DNA from 4 places in the Kitasatospora sp. NPDC002965 genome. Region 1 is predicted to be linked to each of the others. Evidence: riboswitches for the same ligand, from Rfam matches in the RefSeq annotation. Region 1 holds a riboswitch; each other region holds the start of a gene.

Region 1 (5,127 bases):
GTCCTGGAGCGCCCGGGGTGCCTCGGCGACCTTCCAGTCGCCGGCGCGGACGGCGGCCGTCTCCGGGAGGAAGTCCAGGGTGCCGGTGCGGGCGATCTCGGCACGGCGCGTGCGGCGGCGGGCGAGCAGCTCGCGACGGCGGTCCTCGAACGCGCGGTGCAGGCCGACGACGAAGGCGACCGCCTCCGGAGTGAGCACCTCCTCGGCCCGGTGGACGCGCGGACCGGCGACAGTGACGACCGGAGCGGCGGGAGAGGCGCCGGGTCCCTGATCTGTAGCCATGAGCAGGACACTCCTAAGACAGTTGATCCTTGAGACGGTTGATCGACAGGTGATCCGAACCCCGGCAAACGGAGGACTTGATTCTGTAAGGTGGAGACTAGTTTCCGCGATACAGAATTTCAACGGTTTGTTGAGGAGATCGCCGAGACTGTACTCCTCCCCCGACAGCGAAGGAAACGCCGGTGGCCCCGACCTCCGACAGCACGTCCGACAGAGCCTCCGACCGGGCCCCGGCCCCGGCCCCGGAGCGCGCCACCGGCGGCGTGCAGTCCGTCGAGCGCGCCTTCCACCTGCTGGAGGCACTGGCCGACTCCGGCGGCGTGGCGACGCTCAGCGAACTCTCCGCCTCCTCCGGTCTGCCCATGCCCACCATCCACCGCCTGGTTCGTACCCTCGTACAGCAGGGCTATGTCCGCCAGGACACGGCACGCCGCTACACCCTCGGCCCGCGGCTCATCCGGCTCGGCGAGACCGCCGGGCGGCTGCTCGGCAGCTGGGCCCGTCCCTACCTGGCCGAGCTGATGGAGGCCACCGGCGAGACGGCCAACCTGGCCGTGCTGGAGGGCGGCGAGGTGGTGTACGTCGGGCAGGTGCAGTCGCGGCGCTCGATGCGGATGTTCACCGAGGTCGGCCGCCGGGTGCAGCCGCACTGCACCGGGGTCGGCAAGGCGCTGCTGGCACAGCTGCCCGAGGAGGAGGCGCGCGCCGTCCTGGGCCCCAACCCGCTGGCCGCCCACACCCCGCACACCGTGACCGACCCGCAGGAGCTGATCCGCCAGCTCGCCGAGGCGCGCGAGCGCGGTTACGTGGTGGACGACCAGGAGCAGGAGATCGGGGTGCGCTGCATCGCGCTCGCCGTCCCCGGCGCGCCCACGCCGACGGCGCTCTCGGTCTCCGGACCGGAGGCCCGGATCCGGGCGCTGGAGGAGCAGGCCGGATCCGCCTCGCTGGTGCCGGTGATGCACGAGATCGCGGCCCGGCTGGGACAGGTCCTGGCCCCCTGACACCGCCCCGCCGGAGGCCCGGCCGAGGCGCTGTCGGAGGCGCTGTCGGAGGCAGTGTCGGAGGGCCGACCGTACGGGACGTCGGAGCCGCCGTCCTCCCCTGCCCGGGTTCGCCCGCCCGGGCGACCCGAGGGCGGGTTGGCCCGGCCGCGGCGGACGGGTCGGTCACTGTGGATCGGGACGTGCCCGCGACGGCGCGGGGCGCACGAACGCAGAGGCAGGGTGAGCGGCGATGTCGCGCAGAGGGTCCGTACGGGGTTTCCTCGGAAGGTCGCTGACGGTGGGGTCCGCGCTGGTGGCGCTGGCCGCCGGACCGGCGTGGGCGTGTCCCGACGCCGACGCGACGGCGGGCACCGACCCGGGCAAAGAGAACGCGGCGACGGCGCCCGCGACGCCCGCCGTCTCCGACTCGGACCTGGAGGTGGTCCGGCTGGACCCGGACGCCGCCGCGCCCGGCGGCACCACCACGGTGCACGCCTTCGTCGGCAACGCCGGACCGGACCGGACGGCCTCGCCGTTCACCGTGGTGGTCACCCTGCCGGAGGGGGTGACGGCCGAGGGGCCGTTCTTCCCGGAGAACTGCTACGAGTTCCAGAACGGCCACCGGGTGCGCTGCACCTTCCCGGCCGGGCTGGGGGTGTACCGCAGCGCGACCGCCCTGATCCCGGTCAGGCTCGCCCCGACCGTCCCCCTCGGAGTCCTGGAGGGCGGCTACGTCGCGGTGCGCAGCGACGACGACCACAACGAGTCGAACAACCGGCAGCCGTTCACGATCCAGGTCGTGCAGACCGACTGAGACCGCCCGCTCCTCCGGGAGCGGACGGTCTCGGGGCCGGTCCTAGCGGTAGACCCGGACGTAGTCCGCGGCGAAGGTGATCGGCGCGGTGCCCTGGGGCGCGGGGTGGTACTGCCCCGCGCTCAGGGACAGGTTGAGGATCAGGTACGCGGACCAGGTGGTGCCGACGCCCTTGCCGTCCGAGAAGACCTTGACGCCGTTGACGTACCAGTCGACGGAGGTGGCGCCGTAGTGGGTGCCGATGGTCACCCAGCCGTCCTTGGCTATCGCCTTGGCGTCCGTGTAGTACAGGTGACCCGGCTTGACATGGTTGGTCAGCTCCAGCAGGTTCGGGTTGTCGGGGTGGTACTCGAAGGTGTCGATCTCCCCGTTGCCGTTCTTCCAGGTCCACAGCGCCGGCCAGGCGCCGGTGCCGGCCGGGAGCTTGACCCGGGTCTCGGCGTAGTCGCCGGTCTTCACCTGGAAGCCCTCGCTGGAGTACTCGGTGGTGAGCAGCCCGGTGTCCCAGGACTGCTTGCCGTTCTCCAGCTTGTTGGCACCCGGCCTGGCGGTGAACGTGGCGGCGCCGCCGCCGACGGTGACGTTGTTCTTGTTCAGCCAGTCGAGCTTGTTGTCGTCGGGGTTGTGGTTGCCGTAGCGGTAGGCGCTGCTGCGGTCGCCGGTCCAGCGGGAGCCGTAGGCGATCGGGCCGCTGAACTCGTCGGACCAGGTGAGCTTCTTGCCCGCGACGGGGGCACCGGTTGCGGGGGGCGTCGTCGGGCTCGTGGTGGGGGGCGCGGTGGGGGTCGTGGTGGGGGGCGTCGTCGGCGACGGGGTGGGGGTCGGGCTCGGCGTGGCGGTGGCGGAGACCACCAGCTGCCGGGAGGGCAGGTTGTGCCAGGCACCACCGAGGTCCTGCCAGAAACCGAACTGGGTGTAGGTACCGGCCGCCAGGGTGCGCGCACCGGTGGTGATCGACAGGCCGCTCGGGCAGATCTGCGCGTTGCTGACGTTGCCGGGGAAGTCGAGGTTGCGGCCGGCCGCGTCGCGGATGCCGACGCCGACGGTCTTGGCGGTGAAGCAGGCCGAGGAGTGGACGGCCAGCGAGGCGGTCGAGGCCTTGCCGGCGACCATGGTCGCCGGGGTGAGGGCGTCCTGGGTGACGGTGGGCGCGGTGGCGGCCTGGGCTCCGGTGAGGGCCGGGACGCCGAGCAGGCCGGCGCCGGTGACGGCGAGCGCTCCGGTGGCGGCGAGGGCGGCGGTGCGGCGCCGGTGGGTGGGGCGGGCGTGGCGGGGCGCGTGGCGCCGGGCAGGCCGGTGCGGGGCAGGGGGCATGGCTGGGTCCTCTACGACGCCTGCGAGGTGAGCTGTCGGGTTCGGGCTGAGGTTGCCCGGCCGCCTGGGGAGCGGCTTCACCCCTAGCCGCAGTCCGGGCGCGGAGGCGCACGGACCGGGCACTGACCTTGGGTCCCCCGCTCCCGTCCGCTGTGGTGCTCGGGTGCCGACCGGCGGGTGGACAGGACTCGGCGTCCCGACGGTGGGAGTCCGCGACAGCGGACGCCCCTGCAGGCTAGGCAGGCCGCCGGGGACCGGACAACCTCGCACGGACGGTTGTCGCGCAGGTCACAGACCCGGGGTCCGCGGATGATCAACGCGCCTGCGGAGTTGATCAGTTGGGAGGAAGCTACGGATCAGGCCCGGCCGGGACCCTCCGGTCCGGGGCGGCACCGGCGCCGCGCTCCCGAGGAGCACCGCGGCCCGGTCGAGGAGGGCCGCCCGGAAGGGCCGCCCGGAAGGACCGGTTCCCCGGCCGGTGGCGGGGTGGAGCGGGAGGCGGCCGGCAGGAGGGCGCGGCAGGAGGACGTCCGGTGCGGGGCCCGGCCCGTCGGCCCCCGTCCCCGTGCCCGAGTACGCCGCGAAAGACGGGGCGGTCGGATAGGTTGGGGATCCAACCGCGCCGGAACCGTCCGGACCGCACCGGGAACCGCATGAGAGACGAGGACCAGCCCCACCATGACCGCCCCCCTGCCCGGCTTCGCCGGCCGCACCTTCCTGTTCCAGGTCGACAACGGCGCAGCCTTCCGCAACGCCTACTCGGCCGACGGCAAGCGGCTGCGCTGGGAGGGCCTCGGTGAGTCGGCCGGCCAGTGGGAGGACGTCGCCCTGCACGTCGCCGAGGTCGGTCCGCAGCTGTACTTCGTCAGCTGGACCGAACAGAGCGGCATCACCGTCAGTCACGTCATGGACCTGGGCCGGATGACGGTCCGCGCGTTCTGGACGTACGAGGGCGAGGGCGGCCGGGTCGGCGAGCTGCACACCGGCACGCTGCAGTCCGTGGCCTGACGGCCGCCTGTCGGCCCCCGGGCCACCGGGCCACCGGGCCACCGGAGACGTGCCGGCCGTCCTGGCCGCCTGCCGATCGGGCCCGGTGGTCAGACCGTCCGGCCGGGAACCACCAGGTGCTGCGAGATCCACTCCAGCGAGGACGGGAGCAGCCTGCTCCAGGTCTCGAAGTTGTGGCCGCCCGTCTCCAGCATGCTGTAGGAGACCTTCATCGGGCTGCGCGTCGCGGCCACGAACGCCTCGGTCTCGCGACGGTAGTCGCCGTCGCCCTCCTTGGTGCCGGCCAGCAGCACGGCCACCTCGGGCTGCGGCAGGTTCTTGAGGCGCCACATCAGGTCGGCCTCGTTACGGCGCTGCTCGCTGCCCTTGAAGAGGTCGCCGGTGGTCGGGTCCTCGGCGGCCCGGTAGTAGCCGGAGAGCGAGACGGCGGTCGGGTAGACCTCCGGGTGGCGCATGGCGAGCTTGAGCGCGCAGTAGCCGCCCGTCGAGTTCCCCATGAACGCCCACGCCCGCGGATCGCCGGAGACCCGGTAGGTCGCCTGGATCGCCGAGGGCACGTCCTTGGTGAAGTACGTCTCGGACTGCGGGCCGCCCGGGACGTCCTCGCACTCGGTGTCCTGCGGCAGGGCCGGCGAGGGACGCACCAGCACCAGGACGGTCGGCTGCATCCGGCCCTCCTGGAGCAGCTTGAGCGCCGCGCCCGGGTAGTTCAGCCGGGTCACG
Region 2 (5,127 bases), on a different contig from region 1:
GCTCGGGGTGCCCGCCGAGGACCAGGACGACTTCCGGGACTGGGCCGGGATGATGATCCGGCACGGCGGTGGCCGGCGCGGCGGTGTGGGGCGCGCGGTGAAGCGGATGCGCGAGTACCTGGCGGAGCTGATCCACCGCAAGCGGGCGGACCTCGGGGACGACCTGATCTCCGGGCTGATCCGGGCCGGCGACCACGGCGAGCACCTCACCGAGAACGAGGCGGCGGCGATGGCCTTCATCCTGCTCTTCGCCGGGTTCGAGACGACCGTGAACCTGATCGGCAACGGCACGTACGCGCTGCTGCGCAATCCCGGCCAGCGCGCCCTGCTCCAGGAGTCGATCGCCCGTGGCGAGAGCGGCCTGCTGGAGACCGGGATCGAGGAACTCCTGCGCTACGACGGGCCGGTGGAGCTGGCGACGTGGCGGTTCGCGACCAGCCCGCTGACCATCGGCGGGGTGCTGATCCCGGCCGGGGACCCGGTGCTGGTCGTGCTCGCGGCGGCGGACCGGGACCCGGCGCGGTTCGCCGACGAGAACACCCTCGACCTGGCCCGCGCGGACAACCCGCACCTGGGCTTCGGGCACGGCATCCACTACTGCATCGGCGCCCCGCTGGCCCGGTTGGAGGGGCGGTCCGCGCTGGCCACGCTGCTCTCCCGGCTGCCCGACCTGCGGCTCGCCGAGAGCCCGGAGAACCTGCGGTGGCGCGGTGGTCTGATCATGCGTGGACTTCGTGAACTTCCCGTGGAATTCACCCCCGAGAAGATGCCCGAAAGGGCCTCTTCGGGGCAGTCGTCCGGTGCTCCGTCCGATCGGTGAGGCGACCCGCGACACGCTGACGGAAGGTCTCCGACCAGGCAGGACGGCGAGATTGAACCGCCACCAACCCGGACATAGCGCCCCCGTTGGTGGGCGATCCATCACCTGACGTGATTTCCGTGTGATACCGACGATATGAGCTTGTGATTGCTCTACGGATCTGTCTACTCTCCGTGGAGTTCGCAGCTGCGAGCCCCGAGCACGGAACGCCGAGTCCTGCCCGTCGTGCCCCGGGAAACCGACCAGACCCTGGGCAGGGGCGGGGGAACCAGGTTTGTTGCCGTCCCCCACGGCTTGGGGTGAAGCCGCCTCGCGCGGCCGGGCCACCTCCCGGTCCGAACCCGACAGCTCACCTCGCAGGCGTGCGGAGAGGGACCTCTTCATGCTGTTCGTCGGAACCGGCCGTCATCGTCGTCGTACCCAGACCGAGAAGGCCATCGCCGTCGCCGGCGTCGCCGGTGTCGGGCTGGCCCTGCCGATCCTCAGCGCCACCGGTGCCTCCGCCGCCCCGGTCTCCACCTGGGACGCGGTCGCCCAGTGCGAGGCCGGCGGCAACTGGAGCATCAACACCGGCAACGGCTTCTACGGCGGCCTGCAGTTCACGCCCAGCACCTGGAAGGCGTTCGGCGGCACCTCGTACGCGCCGCAGGCCAACCAGGCCTCCAAGGCGCAGCAGATCTCGGTGGCCGAGAAGGTCCTCGCCTCGCAGGGGCCGGGCGCCTGGCCGGTCTGCTCCAAGAAGGCGGGCCTGAGCAAGGGCGGCGCCCCGGCGGCGGTCGACACCTCGGCGGACGCCAAGCCGGCCGTCCCGCAGGCCGCCACCCAGCCGAGCGCGCCGCAGACCACCGCCCCGCAGACCAGCGCGCCGAAGCACGCCGCGCCGAAGTCGGCCCAGCAGGAGAAGCCGGCCCAGGCGGCCAAGCAGGCCCCGAAGCACGCCGCGCCGAAGCCGCAGGCCCAGCAGGACCGGCCGCAGGTGCAGCAGTACGGGCAGGCCCCGTCCTTCTCCGGCACGTCCGGCTGGGACGCCGACGCGAAGGTGTTCTGGTACGAGAACAACGGCGGCTGGTACTGGACCAGCCACCAGAGCGTCTACCAGCAGTACGCCGGTCAGGCCGCGGTCCAGGACGCCCGTCCGGCCGCCGCCCAGAGCGCCCCGGCCGCCCAGCAGGGCGCGGGCCACGGCTACACCGTCCGGGCGGGCGACACGCTCGCCGGCATCGCCGCCGGCCAGGGTGTCTCCGGCGGCTGGCAGGCGCTCTACGACGGCAACCGCGGCACCGTCGGCGGCGACCCCGACCTGATCGTCCCCGGCCAGGTGCTCACCCTCGGCTGATGCCGTTTCGCCGGTGGATCGCGAGGGGGGCCGGGTTCGACCGGGTCCGGCCCCTTCGTCCCGATCCGGCCCCCTTCCGTGGGGCAACCAGGTGAACTACCGGCGGGTAGCCGTGCCACACGCTGAGACGGGACCCGGGCCGACGTGGCCCGGAGAGCCCGTGCGGTTAGGCTCTGGTCGTAACGACTCCGCAATCGTCCGGCCGACAGCACCCACCGTCAGCCGAACCTGTTTCCGCTAGGAGATGCCTCGTGCCGTCCATCGATGTCGTCGTAGCCCGTGAGATTCTCGACTCGCGTGGCAACCCCACGGTCGAGGTCGAGGTGGGCCTCGACGACGGCAGCACCGGCCGCGCCGCTGTCCCGTCGGGTGCCTCCACCGGCGCCTTCGAGGCGCTGGAGCTCCGCGACGGTGACAAGAACCGCTACTTCGGCAAGGGCGTGGAGAAGGCCGTCCTGGCCGTCATCGAGCAGATCGGCCCGGAGCTCGTCGGCTACGACGCCACCGAGCAGCGCCTGATCGACCAGGCCATGCTCGACCTGGACGCCACCCCGGACAAGTCCTCGCTCGGCGCCAACGCCATCCTGGGCGTCTCGCTGGCCGTCGCGCACGCCGCCTCCGAGGCCAGCGACCTGCCGCTGTTCCGCTACCTGGGCGGCCCGAACGCGCACGTCCTGCCGGTCCCGATGATGAACATCCTCAACGGCGGCTCGCACGCGGACTCCAACGTCGACATCCAGGAGTTCATGATCGCTCCGATCGGCGCGGAGTCCTTCTCCGAGGCCGTCCGCTGGGGCGTCGAGGTCTACCACACCCTCAAGGGTGTGCTGAAGGAGCGCGGCCTCTCCACCGGCCTGGGCGACGAGGGCGGCTTCGCCCCGAACCTGGACTCCAACCGCGAGGCCCTGGACCTCATCGTCGAGGCGATCCAGAAGGCCGGCTACGTGCCGGGCAAGGACGTCGCGCTGGCGCTGGACGTCGCCTCCTCCGAGTTCTACGAGGACGGCGCCTACCAGTTCGAGGGCAAGGCGCTCACCTCCGCCGAGCTCATCGAGTACTACGCCGGCCTGGTCGCCGCCTACCCGCTGGTCTCCATCGAGGACCCGCTGGACGAGTCGGACTGGGACGGCTGGAAGGCCATGACCGACAAGCTGGGCGACAAGGTCCAGATCGTCGGCGACGACCTGTTCGTCACCAACCCGGCCCGCCTGGCCCGTGGCATCGAGACCGGCACCGCCAACGCGCTGCTGGTGAAGGTGAACCAGATCGGCTCGCTGACCGAGACCCTGGACGCCGTCGAGCTGGCCCAGCGCAACGGCTACCGCTGCATGATGTCGCACCGCTCCGGCGAGACCGAGGACGTCACCATCGCCGACCTGGCCGTCGCGACCAACTGCGGCCAGATCAAGACCGGTGCCCCGGCCCGCTCCGAGCGCGTCGCCAAGTACAACCAGCTGCTGCGCATCGAGGAGATCCTCGACGACGCCGCCGAGTACGCCGGCCGCGGCGCCTTCCCGCGGTTCAAGTACGAGGGCTGACACACACAGCTCCCGCCGGTGCCCCGCCTGTTCACCCCGTAGGGTGGACGGCGGGGCACCGTCGCGACCAGGAGGGGACACCGGAGATGGCAGGCTGGAGGATCCCGGGCTTGGCGGCCCGGCCTCGGTTCACGAGCCGGGCGACCGTCCTCGTGCTGGTGCTCTGCTCGCTGGTGGCGATCCTGGCGTACCCGACGCGGCAGTTCATCTCGCAGCGTTCCGAGATCTCCTCCCAGCGGGCCAAGGCCGAGCACGCCCGGCAGCAGGTCGAGCAGCTCCGCCGGGAGAAGGCCCGCTGGCAGGACCCCGAGTACGTCAAGGTGCAGGCCCGCGCCCGGCTGCACTACGCGATGCCGGGGGAGACCCCGTACATCGCGGTGGACCCGGCCGCCGGGGAGGCGACCAGGTCGTCCGTCGGCGCGCCGCCGCCCGCACAGGGCCCGGCCACCGGGCCGGCCAAGGCGGCCAGGCCCTGGTACGCCGGCATCTGGGACTCGGTGGACGCCGCCGCAGCCCCTGCCGCCGCCCCGGCCGCCGCCTCCGCCCCTCCCTCACCACCCGCCCCCGCCCCCGCTGGAGACAGCTCCTCCCATGACCACTGAGAACCACCCCACCGTCTCCGACGAGGACGTCGCGGCCATCGCCGCGCAGCTCGGCCGGGTCCCGCGCGGCCTGCGCGGCGTGGCCCACCGCTGCCCCTGCGGCAACCCGGACGTCGTGGAGACGGCCCCCCGGCTGCCGGACGGCACGCCGTTCCCGACCCTGTACTACCTGACCTGCCCCAAGGCCGCCTCGCTGATCGGCACCCTGGAGGCGGACGGCGTGATGAAGGACCAGAGCGCCCGGCTGGCCGAGGACCCGGAGCTGGCCGCCGCCTACCGGAAGGCGCACGAGGACTACATCGCCCGGCGCGACGCCATCGAGGTGCTGGAGGGCTTCCCGAGCGCCGGCGGCATGCCGGACCGGGTCAAGTGCCTGCACGTGCTGGTCGGCCACTCGCTGGCGGCCGGCGAGGGCGTCAACCCGCTCGGCGACGAGGCGATCGGCCTGCTGGAGGACTGGTGGGCCAAGGGCCCGTGCGTCTCCCCCGCCGAGGTCACCGCGGCCGGTGAGCGGGTGGCCCGCAACCGGGCCAAGGCGAAGGACGACGCGGCCGTGATCGCGGCCAAGGAGCAGAAGACCGCCGAGCGCGCCGCCAAGCGGGCCTCCCAGGAGGCCGGGGAGGACGGCGCGTGACCGTCACCAGGGTCGCCGCGATCGACTGCGGCACCAACTCGATCCGGCTGCTCGTCGCCGACCTCGACCCGGAGACCGGAGCGATCACCGACCTCGACCGGCGGATGGTGATCAACCGGCTGGGCCAGGGCGTGGACCGGACCGGCCGGCTGCACCCGGACGCGCTGGCCCGCACCTTCGCGGCCTGCCGGGAGTAC
Region 3 (5,127 bases), on a different contig from region 1:
TCGACGGCGACACCGACAAGCTCTCCGAGCTGGAGCGCCGGGTCGCCGCGCACCTCGGCTTCGACAACGTGCTCACCAGCGTCGGCCAGGTCTACCCGCGTTCGCTGGACTTCGAGGTGCTGACCGCCCTCGTCCAGCTGTCGGCCGCGCCGTCCAGCCTGGCCAAGACGATCCGCCTGATGGCCGGCCACGAGCTGGTCACCGAGGGGTTCAAGGAGGGCCAGGTCGGCTCCTCCGCGATGCCGCACAAGATGAACACCCGCTCCTGCGAGCGCGTCAACGGCCTGGCCGTCATCCTGCGCGGCTACGCGTCGATGACCGCCGAGCTGGCCGGCGACCAGTGGAACGAGGGCGACGTCTCCTGCTCCGTGGTCCGCCGGGTCGCGCTGCCGGACGCCTTCTTCGCGTTCGACGGTCTGCTGGAGACCTTCCTGACCGTCCTCGACGAGTTCGGCGCCTTCCCCGCCGTGATCGAGGCCGAGCTGGACCGCTACCTGCCGTTCCTGGCCACCACCAAGGTGCTGATGGGCGCGGTCCGCGCGGGCGTCGGCCGGGAGGCCGGCCACGAGGTCATCAAGGAGCACGCCGTCGCCTCCGCGCTCGCGATGCGCGCCGGCGCCCGGGAGAACGAGCTGCTGGACCGCCTCGCGAACGACGAGCGGATCCCGCTGGACCGGGCCGCGCTGGACGCGCTGCTGGGTGACCGGCTCTCCTTCACCGGCGCCGCCGGTGCCCAGGTCGCCGAGGTCGTCCGGCAGATCGAGGCGGTCGCGGCCGCCCACCCCGAGGCCGCCAAGTACGCTCCGGGCGACATCCTCTGACGTTTCGTCAGGCTGGTCCGGCGTCTCGTCAGGCGTCCGGCCGGGGCCTCGTCACCGTACCGGTGGCGGGGCCTTCGCCGTGCTCGGACGCCTCCGGCGCGTGGCCCGGATCCAGTGGCGGTGCGCCGGTGGCGCAGGCGTACCGGCAGTCCGGCTCGGCCACCGGGTGATCCTCCGGCGCCAGGACGTTGCCGTGCACGGTGACCAGCGCGGTCAGCCCGCCGGCCACCAGCAGCCCGGCGCAGATCAGCATCGCGGTGCGGAACGCCGCGTCCACCGAGGCCGGCACCTGGTAGGCGTCGCCGCTCAGCCCGGCCAACGACGGCAGGGCGGCGACCGCGAGCAGGCCGGCGGCCCGGGCGGCGGCGTTGTTCACGCCGCTGGCGATCCCCGCGTGCCGTACCTCCACCGCCGCCAGCACCGTCGCGGTCAGCGGCGCGACCAGCAGCACCATCCCGCAGCCCATCACCGTGACGGCCGGCAGCACGTCCGTCCAGTACGAGGCGTCGGGTCCGATCCGCAGCATCAGCAGCACGCCGGCGGCGCAGAGCAGCGGGCCGACGGTGAGCGGCAGCCGGGGCCCGATCCGCTTGCCCAGCCGGCCGGCCCGCGCGGAGAGCGCCAGCATCAGCACGGTGATCGGCACCAGGGCCACCCCGGAGACCAGGGGGGAGAAGCCGGAGACGATCTGGAGCTGCACGACGAGCAGGAAGAAGACCCCGCTGAACGCCGCGTAGACGGCGAGGGTGACCAGGTTCACCGCCGTGAACAGGCGTGACGAGAAGAGTCCGAGCGGCAGCATCGGCTCCGGCGTGCGGCGCTCGACCAGCACGAAGGCCACGCCCAGCAGCAGCCCGGCCGCCCCGGTGAGCCAGACCCCGGGGGAGAGGCCCTCCCCGGCGGCGGTCAGCGCGTAGGTGAAGGTCCCCAGGGCCACTGCGGCCAGCACCGCGCCGAGGACGTCGAACCGGCCGGTCGAGGACTCGTCCCGGCTCTCCGGCACGTGTCGGGCGGTCACCGCGACGACCAGCACGGCCAGCGGGACGTTCAGGAGGAAGATCCACCGCCAGCCCGGCCCGTCCACCAGCCAGCCGCCGAGGAACGGTCCGACCGCCGCCGACACCCCGCCGAGGCCGGACCAGAGGCCGACCGCGGCGGAGCGGTCCTCGGGGTGGAAGACCGCCTGGAGCATCGCCAGTGATCCCGGGGTGAGCAGGGCCCCGCCGACGCCCTGCACCGCGCGGGCGGCGACCAGCACCTCGATGGTGGGCGCGGCCGCGCAGGCCGCGGAGGCGACGGCGAACCAGACCACGCCGAGCAGGAAGATCCGGCGTCGGCCGTACCGGTCCCCGAGCGCGCCGCCGAGCAGGATCAGCCCGGCCAGGGTGAGCAGGTAGGCGTTGAGCGTCCACTGCAGGGCAGCGAGCGGGGCGTCGAGATCGGTCCCGATCCTGGGCAGCGCGACGTTCACGACGGTCCCGTCGAGCATCGCCAGGCTGGAGCCGAGCACCGTCGCCAGAAGTACCCAGCGACCCTGCGCGGTGCCCAACCGCAGGATGCCGGCCTCGGAGGTGGCCACGGCATGATCGTCCGCCCCGGGGGCCGACGTGACAAGGGTCACCGGGGGCGTGTCGGCGGATGGCTTTCCGTGAGTGATCGTGTGCGGACCGGTCCGGAAATCGGCGGAGGGTCGTGGATCAGTGGCACGCCGTGAATCGATTGTGTGCGTACTGTGCAGCCGATCATTCGGAGCGTGACGGCGGTCCGGTGTTTTGTTGCGAGTTCAAGAGATCGACATTGCTTCACTCGGACGGATGAGTTTTAGTTCAGCGACCGCCCGGCGTCAGCCCGGGTGGCCACCGGGTGGAACGCCTAGTCCTGCCGCTGCCCGGTGGTACGCAACGAACTCTGTTCGGCAGGAGCGGGGGACCCAAAGGTAAGTCGCCGGACCGGAATTCGCGGTCCGGCTTGGGGTGAAGCCGCCTAGATGCGGCCGGGCAACTCCAGCCCGAACCCGACAGCTCACCTCGTAGGCGTCGGAGAGGACATCAGCCATGGCCGCACAGGCTCGTCGTATCGCCCTGCCCCGCGCCGTCCGCATCGGTATCGCCACCGCCGTCACCGGCGCCGCCTTCGCCCTCCCGCTGGTCACCGCGGTGAGCGCCCAGGCCCACGAGGCTCCGGCCGCCAAGCCCCACCAGACCAGCACCTGGAACGGCGCCACCAGCGTCGACGCCGCCCCGGCCGCCGCTCCGGCCGCCGAGACCGCCCCGGCCGCCGCGGCCGAGGAGACCTACAAGGTCGCCGGCGGGGACACCCTGTCGAAGATCGCCGACGCGAAGAACGTCCAGGGCGGCTGGGAGGCCCTGTACGAGCGCAACCGCTCGGTCGTCGGCGCCAACCCGAACCTGATCTACCCGGGCCAGCAGCTCGCCCTCGGCGGCAAGGCCGTCGAGGCCGCCAAGCCGGCCGCGCCCGCCGCCAAGCCGCAGGTCTCGCAGGACTCGGTGAAGCCGGCCGCCAAGCCCGCCGCCCCGGCCGCGAAGCCCGCCGCCCCGGCCGTCAAGCCGGTCGCGCCCGCCGCCAAGCCCGCGCCGGTCCAGGCCGCGAAGCCCGCCGCCCCGGCGCCGGCTCCCGTGGTCGCCTCCTCCGGCTACGTCGCCCCGCTGGCCGGTACCAAGCTCGGTACCGCCTACGGTGTCGCCGGTTCCATGTGGTCCTCCGGCCACCACACCGGTGTCGACTTCTCCGCTGCCACCGGCACCCCGCTGCGCGCCATCGCGGCCGGCACCGTGGTGAAGGCCGGCAACGGCGGCGCCTACGGCAACGAGGTCGAGATCAAGCTCGCCGACGGCAAGTACGCCCAGTACGCGCACCTGTCCTCGATCGCGGTGAAGGTCGGTCAGACCGTCACCGCCGGCCAGCAGATCGGCCTCTCCGGTGCGACCGGCAACGTGACCGGCCCGCACCTGCACTTCGAGATCCGCACCGGCTCGGAGTACGGCTCGGACATCGACCCGATCGCCTACCTGCGGGCGCACGGCGTCTCGATCTGATCGAGCACCAGAACCACCGCTGGGTGCGGGGTGAACGACCTCCCGGAATGGTCATGTCGGGTGACCGCTTGACCGGGTGATCGCCGCACCACCAGTGGATCCACGGGCGCGGGACACGCCCGTCGGGCCGGCCCGGTTCGCGAGACCTCCTCTCGCGAACCGGGCCGGCCTCTGTCGTTTCCGCCCCCCCTGGGGGATCTTTCCGGCGTCTGGTCCGACCGGCCGGATTCCCGCCGAATTCAGGCCGAATCCTGAAGGGTTCCGGAAGGATTCCGGAAGGGGCTCGGTGAGAGTTCGGGAGGGGTTTCCGGGCGAACGGATCGTTCGGGTGCCGTCGGCGGCGCGGGGCGGTGGTGCCGGTCGGCCGGGTGCGCCGGAGTGTGCGGCCGCCGGGGACGCGCGGGTGGGCGCGGTCGACCCGGTGGACGCTCGCGGATTCTCCCGGCCGACCGGTTCCGCGGCATGGGTGACCGGCGGTGCGTGGCCGGCCGTCAACGGCCGGGCCGGGCGGGAGAGTCGGGCCGGGGGTGGGACGGGGGTCAGCGCCGGTGCGCGGGCTCGGCCTGCTGCGCGGCGGTCAGCAGCTGGTGCACGCGGTGGCCGAAGTCGTCGGCGTCGTGGGCCGGTTCGGGGAAGACCAGCCGGACGTCACGGTGGCCGTGCGCGTGGTCGAGGCGGAGCACCAGGCCGTACCGGTCGAGGGCGAGCGGCCGGACGTCGGGGTGGTCGACGAGCAGCTCCGGGTCGAGGAGGCGGGTGAGCACCGCGAGGGCGTCCGGGTGGTCGTCGGCGAGGTGGGTGAGCATGCCGGCCTCGTAGCGGGCGAGCGGGTCCGGGGTGGCGAGGGCGAGGTCGGCGCCGGTGAGGGCGCTGGTGCCGTACGGGGTGGAGAGGACGGCGTGGGCGACGTCCAGGCGGAGGTGGACGCTGAGGCCGTCGTCGGCGAGGTGTGCGAGGTGGAGGCGCCCGGCCAGGGTGAGGCGTCCGCGGACCCGGTCGCGGACGGCGACCGGCGCGATGTCGGTGAGGTCGAGGACGACGGGGAGTCCGTCCTGCTCGCGGACGGTCGCGAGGGTGAGCGGGGCGTCGAGCGGGGCGCGCAGGCGGAGCCTGGAGCCGTGGACCGAGACGGGGGTGGTGAGTTCGTGGTGCTCGCCGAAGGCGCGGACGACGACGGAGGAGGCTGCGCAGAGCAGGCTGCCGACCCGTTCGGCGGCGGTGGGCTCGGGGACCTCGGCGTCGATGGGGGT
Region 4 (5,127 bases), on a different contig from region 1:
GGCTTCGGCGCCGCCGGAGCGGAGGAGGCCGGCGCGGCGGGCGCCTGGGTGGACGGAGCCTGGGTGGACGGCGCGCTGAGGTTGGTGCGGTCGTTCTCACGGGAGGCGCGCTCGGCGTCGGCCTTCGCCTTGGCGACCTTGGCGGCCTCGGCCTTGGCGGCGTCCGCCTTCGCCTTGGCCTCGGCGGCGGCCTTCTCCTCGGCCGCGCGGATCGCCAGGCGCTCCTGCTCGCTGAGGGTGTTGAACAGGTCCTGGGCCTTCGTCAGCTTGGCCTGGACCTCCTCCTTGGAGGTCTTCAGCTGCTGGGTGGTGGCCTCCAGCTCGCCGAGCTTGTTCTGGGTCTCGGTGCGGTCCTGGTCGAGCCTGCGCTGCTGCTCCTGGAGCTCCTTCAGCGCGCCGGACTGGGTCGAACCGGCCTGGTTCAGGGCGTCGGCCTGGTTGAGGAAGTTGTCCGGGCTGGAGGAGAGCACCAGCTGGACGGTCTGCGATATGCCGCCGGTGCGGTACTGCTCGCCGGCGATCTCGGCGAGGCCGCCCTGCGCCTCGGTCACCACAGCCTGCTGACGGGCCACCTTGTCCTGGAGGTCGCCGACCTGCTTCTGCAGCTCCTGCTGCTTGGCCTGGGCGCCGTTGAGCTTCTCGGTGGCGATCTCGGCCTGCTCGTTGAGCTGGTCGACCTGCTCCTTGACCTGGTCCTTGGTCGGCGTCGGGTCGGCGTGGGCGCCGGACTGCGCGGAAAGGGCGACGGCCGCGGCGGCGAGGCCGGTCATGATCGAGACCCGGGTGCGGCCGGCGGGCTTGGGACGACGATGGGACGCCACGAAGGCGGACTCCTTCTTCCTCATCCGCCTACCGGGTGAGCTGACGGGTTCGGGCGGAAGCGTGCCCTACGACGCCTCACCGGCCGCTCACGCGACCGACCTGGCGCCGATTCACCCCGGAGGAACGTGGTTCCCCGGCTCCACTCCACAGCGCCCCCGACTGCTGGGCTCTCACTCGGACGGGCGACTGCCCGTCCCGCTGTTTCACGAACTCGGCGGGAACCACCGCCGCCACCCGGGCTGGGTGATCGACTGTGCGGTGGTTCGAGGTACGACCCTAGTAACAGATCCGTGATCCGTTCAAATCCTTGTCGGAAAAAAGCTAGAAGAATACCGAAGTTCATTTGTGAATATGACCGGGTGTGACCAGCGCCGTACACGGAGCTGATCGTTCCTCACCTCGCGGTCGAACCGGCGGCCGAAACACCCGCGCCACCCCCGTTCGGAGGTGGCGCGGATCACAGGGCCTTCGGCGGGCCCGCGGGCGTGTCGTGGCGGACCGTCAAACGGCCGGACACCCCGGCGCGTCAGACGCGGCGGATCGTGTTGATCTTCATCCCGTCGGCCTTCATCACCTTGATCACGTCACCGGTGCGGGGCGCGTGCACCACCATGCCGTTGCCGATGTACATCGCGACGTGGCTGCGGTCGTCGCGGTAGATGATCAGGTCACCCGGCTGCGCCTCGGCGAGCGACGGCACCCGGGTGCCGTAGTTGCCCTGGGCCTGCGAGGTACGCGGCAGCGAGACCCCGGCCTTGCCGTACGCCCAGACCATGAGCCCCGAGCAGTCGAAGCTGTTCGGGCCGGTGGAACCCCAGCCGTACGGCTTGCCCTGCTGGGCCATCGCGAGGGCCACCGCGGAGCCGGCCATGCCGGAGGCCTTCGGGAGCTCACCCAGGTCCGGGCGCTCGGTCCCGCGCGAGGCGCGGTCGGCCTGCTGCTGGGCCGCCTTCAGGGCCGCACGGTCGGCGGCGCTGAGCGAGTTCAGCAGGTCCTGGGCCTCCTTGAGCTTCTTGTTCACCTCCGCCTTGGACTGGTTCAGGTCCTTGGTGGTGGTGTCCAGCGAGGCCAGGACGGCGGCCGCCTCGACCTTCTGCTGGTCCAGCCGGCGCTGCTGGTCCTGGAGCCCCTTGAGCGCCTCGGCCTGGCTGGAGCTGGCCTGCTGAACGCTGCTGGCCTTGTCCAGGTAGCCGGACGGGTCGGAGGAGAGCATCAGCTGGACCGACGGGTCGATGCCGCCGGTGCGGTACTGCGCACCCGCGACCTCGGCCAGCCCGGCCTGAAGCTGGGTCATCTGCTCCTGACCGCGGGCCACCTGGTCCTGGAGCTGGTCAGCCTGCTTGCGCAGCTGGTCGGCCCGCTCCTTGGCGCCGTTGAATCGCTCGGTGGCCTGTTCGGCCTCCTCCTGCAGCTGGTCGATCTGCGCCTTGACGTCGTCCTTCTTGGGCGACGGGCTCGGCGCGGCGTGAGCGGCGACCTGGGCGGAGAGAGCGACCGCGGTCGCAGCGGCCGCGGTGAGCACGGTGACTCGCGCGCGGCTCGGCTGCTTGGGACGGCGGTGGGAGGCCAAAAGACCGGCTCCTTCTTCCAATGGACTCACCTGAACGGGTGAGAATCCGGAAAATAGGTTTGACGCCAGACACTAGTGAAGATCCACGCTTTGCGCCACTCCCCCGTTGGCGTGAACCCGTCCCCCACTCCCTGACTTCACGAGACCCTCACATCGCCGCAATCCCGGCGCTGACCAGGCGTCATTCCCGCCCGCTCGGAACCGGCGCACGGCTACGGCCGGGCCAGCCGATTGAGCAGCAGAACGGAGGCTACAGGGCGCGCGCCCGCCTTCCGTACGCCCTCCGCGACCTCCCGGTCGGTGGAGACCACCACCACCGGGCGCCCCTGCGGCTCGGCCCGCACCAACCGGCGGATCAGCTCGTCCGCCGTCTCCCCCGTTCGGCTGAACCGCACCCGCACGCCGCGCGGCGGCGCCATGATCACCGGCACGTCCAGGTCCTGCCCGTCGAACACGCAGGTGACCTCCGCCTGGGTGCGCTGCGCCAGCATCGCCAGCCCGCCCAGCAGCCGGATCCGCTGCTGCTCCAACGGCAGCGTCGGGTAGCCCGTCTTGGTCACGTTGTAGCCGTCCACCACCAGATGGACCTGCGGGATCGCCAGCAGCTGGTCCAACAGCGCCGGGTCGTCCTCCGCCAGACCGCGCCGCGCCACGTCGTGCGGCGAGGCCGAACCCGGCACCACCGCCTCCACCAGGTCCGCCGGACGGATCTGGGACACCGGGAGCGCCAGCTCCCGCTGCAGCCCCTGGGCCGACTGGAGGACGGCGTCCAGCAGCAGCCGCAGCCGCATGTCCTCGACGCTGCGCCCCTCGCGGGCCGACCGGCGGCCCTGCTCGACGGCGGTCTCCAGCTCCGACACCCGGTGCCGCAGCCGCCGCGTCTCGCTCTCGCCGGCACTCCGCTCGGCCGCCGCCTGCGCCTTGACCGCCTCGAACTCGACGGCCAGCTTGCGGGTCTCGGCCTGCGCCCGGCGGGTGTCGCTCTCCAGCGAACGGACCTTCCGGCGCAGCGACTCGGCCTCCTTGCGGACGTCCTCCGACTCGCTCCGCTGCCGGTCGAGGTCGGCACGGGCGGCGGCCCGCACCTCGGCCAGCTCGGCCTGCAGCTTCTCCACCAGCCGGGCCGCCTCGGCCGCCGCACCTTCGGCGCCGGCCCGCTCGGCCTCCTCGCCCGCCTCCGCGACCAGGCGGCTCCAGCCCGCCGACCGGACCAGGTAGGCGGCGGCGGCCACGTCCATCGGATCGGCGGCACCCGGAACGGTGCCCGACTCCAGCGCCCGGACCAGATCGGGCTGGCCCAGCCGCAGCCGCTCCGCTATCCGCACGCGGAAGGCCGGCTCGGACTCCAGCGCGGCGGCCAGCGCGGTGGCCGCGTACTTGGCCCGACGGGCCGGGGTGAACTTGGCGTACTGGCGCAGCGACTGGGGCAGCTCGCCGAGCGGCAGCCCGCCGAGCGCGTCGGCGGCCAGGCCGACCACCCGTCGGCGCACCCCCTCGGGCAGCGGCCGGTCCAGCTTCTCGGCAGGCGTCTCCGCGGGCGCACCGGCAGGCGTCTCGGTGGGCGTCCCCGCGGGCGCACCGGCAGGCGTCTCGGTGGGCGTCCCCGCGGGCGCACCGGCAGGCGTCTCGGTGGGCGTCTCGGTGGGCCGTTCGTCGGACGGCTCCTCCGCCGTCGACGGCGTCAGCCCGTCACGGTCGCCCGTCCCACCGGCACCGGAGGGCCCGTCGTGCCCACCCTGCTCGCCCGGCCCGCCCGGCCCGTCGACGGCTGCCGCCGGTTCGTCACCGCCACCGGGCTCCTCACCGCCGGCCACCTCGGCCGCGGCGTCGGAACCGAAGGGAGCGGCCACGGCCGCGTCCGGCGCCTGCGCGTCCACAGCGGGCTGCTGCCCCTGCGGCCCGGCGGGCTCCTTCGCTGCGTCCACCACGTCCTCGGCTCCGATCCTGGTCCAGCGGGCGACGGCCGGCGGCCGGCACCCGCGTCACACCCCGTGCGTTCTCTCTGTATTGTCCCGTGCGGTGGACCGCCACGCCGTGTGCCGTCCACCGCACGGGCGGGGCATCAGCCCTGCTCGCCGACGGCCTCGGGCCCGGCGTCCGCCGCACCCGGGCGGGCGACCAGCTCGACCTGGTCCACCGCGTTGCACCAGCGGCATCGCACCGACTCGACGGTCTCGCTGAGGACCTGGGTCTCCTCGACCTTGGAATCGCCGGCCAGGTCGAAGTGGAGGAACTCGGTCACCCGGGCGGTGCGGGTGACGTCGAAACGGGTCAGGTTTCCGCAGAGCGTGCAGCGCCAGCGCGTCTCGGCGGTCAGAGCGGGGACAGTCATCGGGGGTCCTCTCGGGTGGTCCCTGGATGGGCTCAGGCGCTCCCCCCGGAGCCCCGGCGTCGGCGGCGGGAGGCGGGAAGGCCCGCCCCAAGCCTATTGCCTGGGGCAACCTTCGTGACCACCGGTCACGGCGATCACCGCCTTGGGCCACCTGCCGTAACGACGCGGTCCCGCCCGGTCCGCCGGAGGGATGCTTGGCGGCATGGCGATCCCGGTCCTCGACCACGCCGGTGCACGGGACGGCCGACCGGCCGCCGCCGCTCCGGCCGTCTGCTACGCGCTGATCGCGCTCAACACCGTGGTCTTCCTGTTCGGGCCCGCCGCCGGACTCAATCCGCTGTACGGGCGCGACCAGGCCCGGGTCTGTGCCGAGCAGCGCTACGAACAGCGCTGGGGGGCCGTG

What was found. Region 1 has a riboswitch for cyclic di-AMP ahead of ABZY91_RS30590 (glycoside hydrolase family 16 protein). Riboswitches for the same ligand answer to the same signal wherever they lie in the genome.
Region 2: linked by a shared signal. The riboswitch ahead of ABZY91_RS32350 (transglycosylase family protein) and the one ahead of ABZY91_RS30590 (glycoside hydrolase family 16 protein) in region 1 are both predicted to bind cyclic di-AMP.
Region 3: linked by a shared signal. The riboswitch ahead of ABZY91_RS27065 (LysM peptidoglycan-binding domain-containing M23 family metallopeptidase) and the one ahead of ABZY91_RS30590 (glycoside hydrolase family 16 protein) in region 1 are both predicted to bind cyclic di-AMP.
Region 4: linked by a shared signal. The riboswitch ahead of ABZY91_RS40280 (NlpC/P60 family protein) and the one ahead of ABZY91_RS30590 (glycoside hydrolase family 16 protein) in region 1 are both predicted to bind cyclic di-AMP.

What each region holds. Positions count from the first base shown of each region.
Region 1 covers NZ_JBEXNT010000103.1:9,702-14,828, forward strand. The annotation lists gene aceB (malate synthase A) at 1-282, opposite strand, end outside; gene ABZY91_RS30580 (IclR family transcriptional regulator) at 546-1,286, shown strand; gene ABZY91_RS30585 (hypothetical protein) at 1,567-2,082, shown strand; gene ABZY91_RS30590 (glycoside hydrolase family 16 protein) at 2,125-3,396, opposite strand; cyclic di-AMP (ydaO/yuaA leader) riboswitch at 3,406-3,554, opposite strand; gene ABZY91_RS30595 (MoaF N-terminal domain-containing protein) at 4,075-4,404, shown strand; gene ABZY91_RS30600 (alpha/beta hydrolase-fold protein) at 4,494-5,127, opposite strand, start outside.
Region 2 covers NZ_JBEXNT010000115.1:21,034-26,160, forward strand. The annotation lists gene ABZY91_RS32345 (cytochrome P450) at 1-820, shown strand, start outside; cyclic di-AMP (ydaO/yuaA leader) riboswitch at 1,051-1,197, shown strand; gene ABZY91_RS32350 (transglycosylase family protein) at 1,203-2,156, shown strand; gene eno (phosphopyruvate hydratase) at 2,408-3,694, shown strand; gene ABZY91_RS32360 (septum formation initiator family protein) at 3,805-4,296, shown strand; gene ABZY91_RS32365 (DUF501 domain-containing protein) at 4,286-4,930, shown strand; gene ABZY91_RS32370 (Ppx/GppA phosphatase family protein) at 4,927-5,127, shown strand, end outside.
Region 3 covers NZ_JBEXNT010000082.1:1,495-6,621, reverse strand. The annotation lists gene purB (adenylosuccinate lyase) at 1-821, shown strand, start outside; gene ABZY91_RS27070 (MFS transporter) at 850-2,400, opposite strand; cyclic di-AMP (ydaO/yuaA leader) riboswitch at 2,711-2,872, shown strand; gene ABZY91_RS27065 (LysM peptidoglycan-binding domain-containing M23 family metallopeptidase) at 2,876-3,877, shown strand; gene ABZY91_RS27060 (DUF2470 domain-containing protein) at 4,417-5,127, opposite strand, start outside.
Region 4 covers NZ_JBEXNT010000219.1:2,636-7,762, reverse strand. The annotation lists gene ABZY91_RS40280 (NlpC/P60 family protein) at 1-821, opposite strand, end outside; cyclic di-AMP (ydaO/yuaA leader) riboswitch at 832-984, opposite strand; gene ABZY91_RS40275 (NlpC/P60 family protein) at 1,349-2,392, opposite strand; gene ABZY91_RS40270 (NYN domain-containing protein) at 2,605-3,906, opposite strand; gene ABZY91_RS40265 (hypothetical protein) at 4,455-4,724, opposite strand; gene ABZY91_RS40260 (rhomboid family intramembrane serine protease) at 4,927-5,127, shown strand, end outside.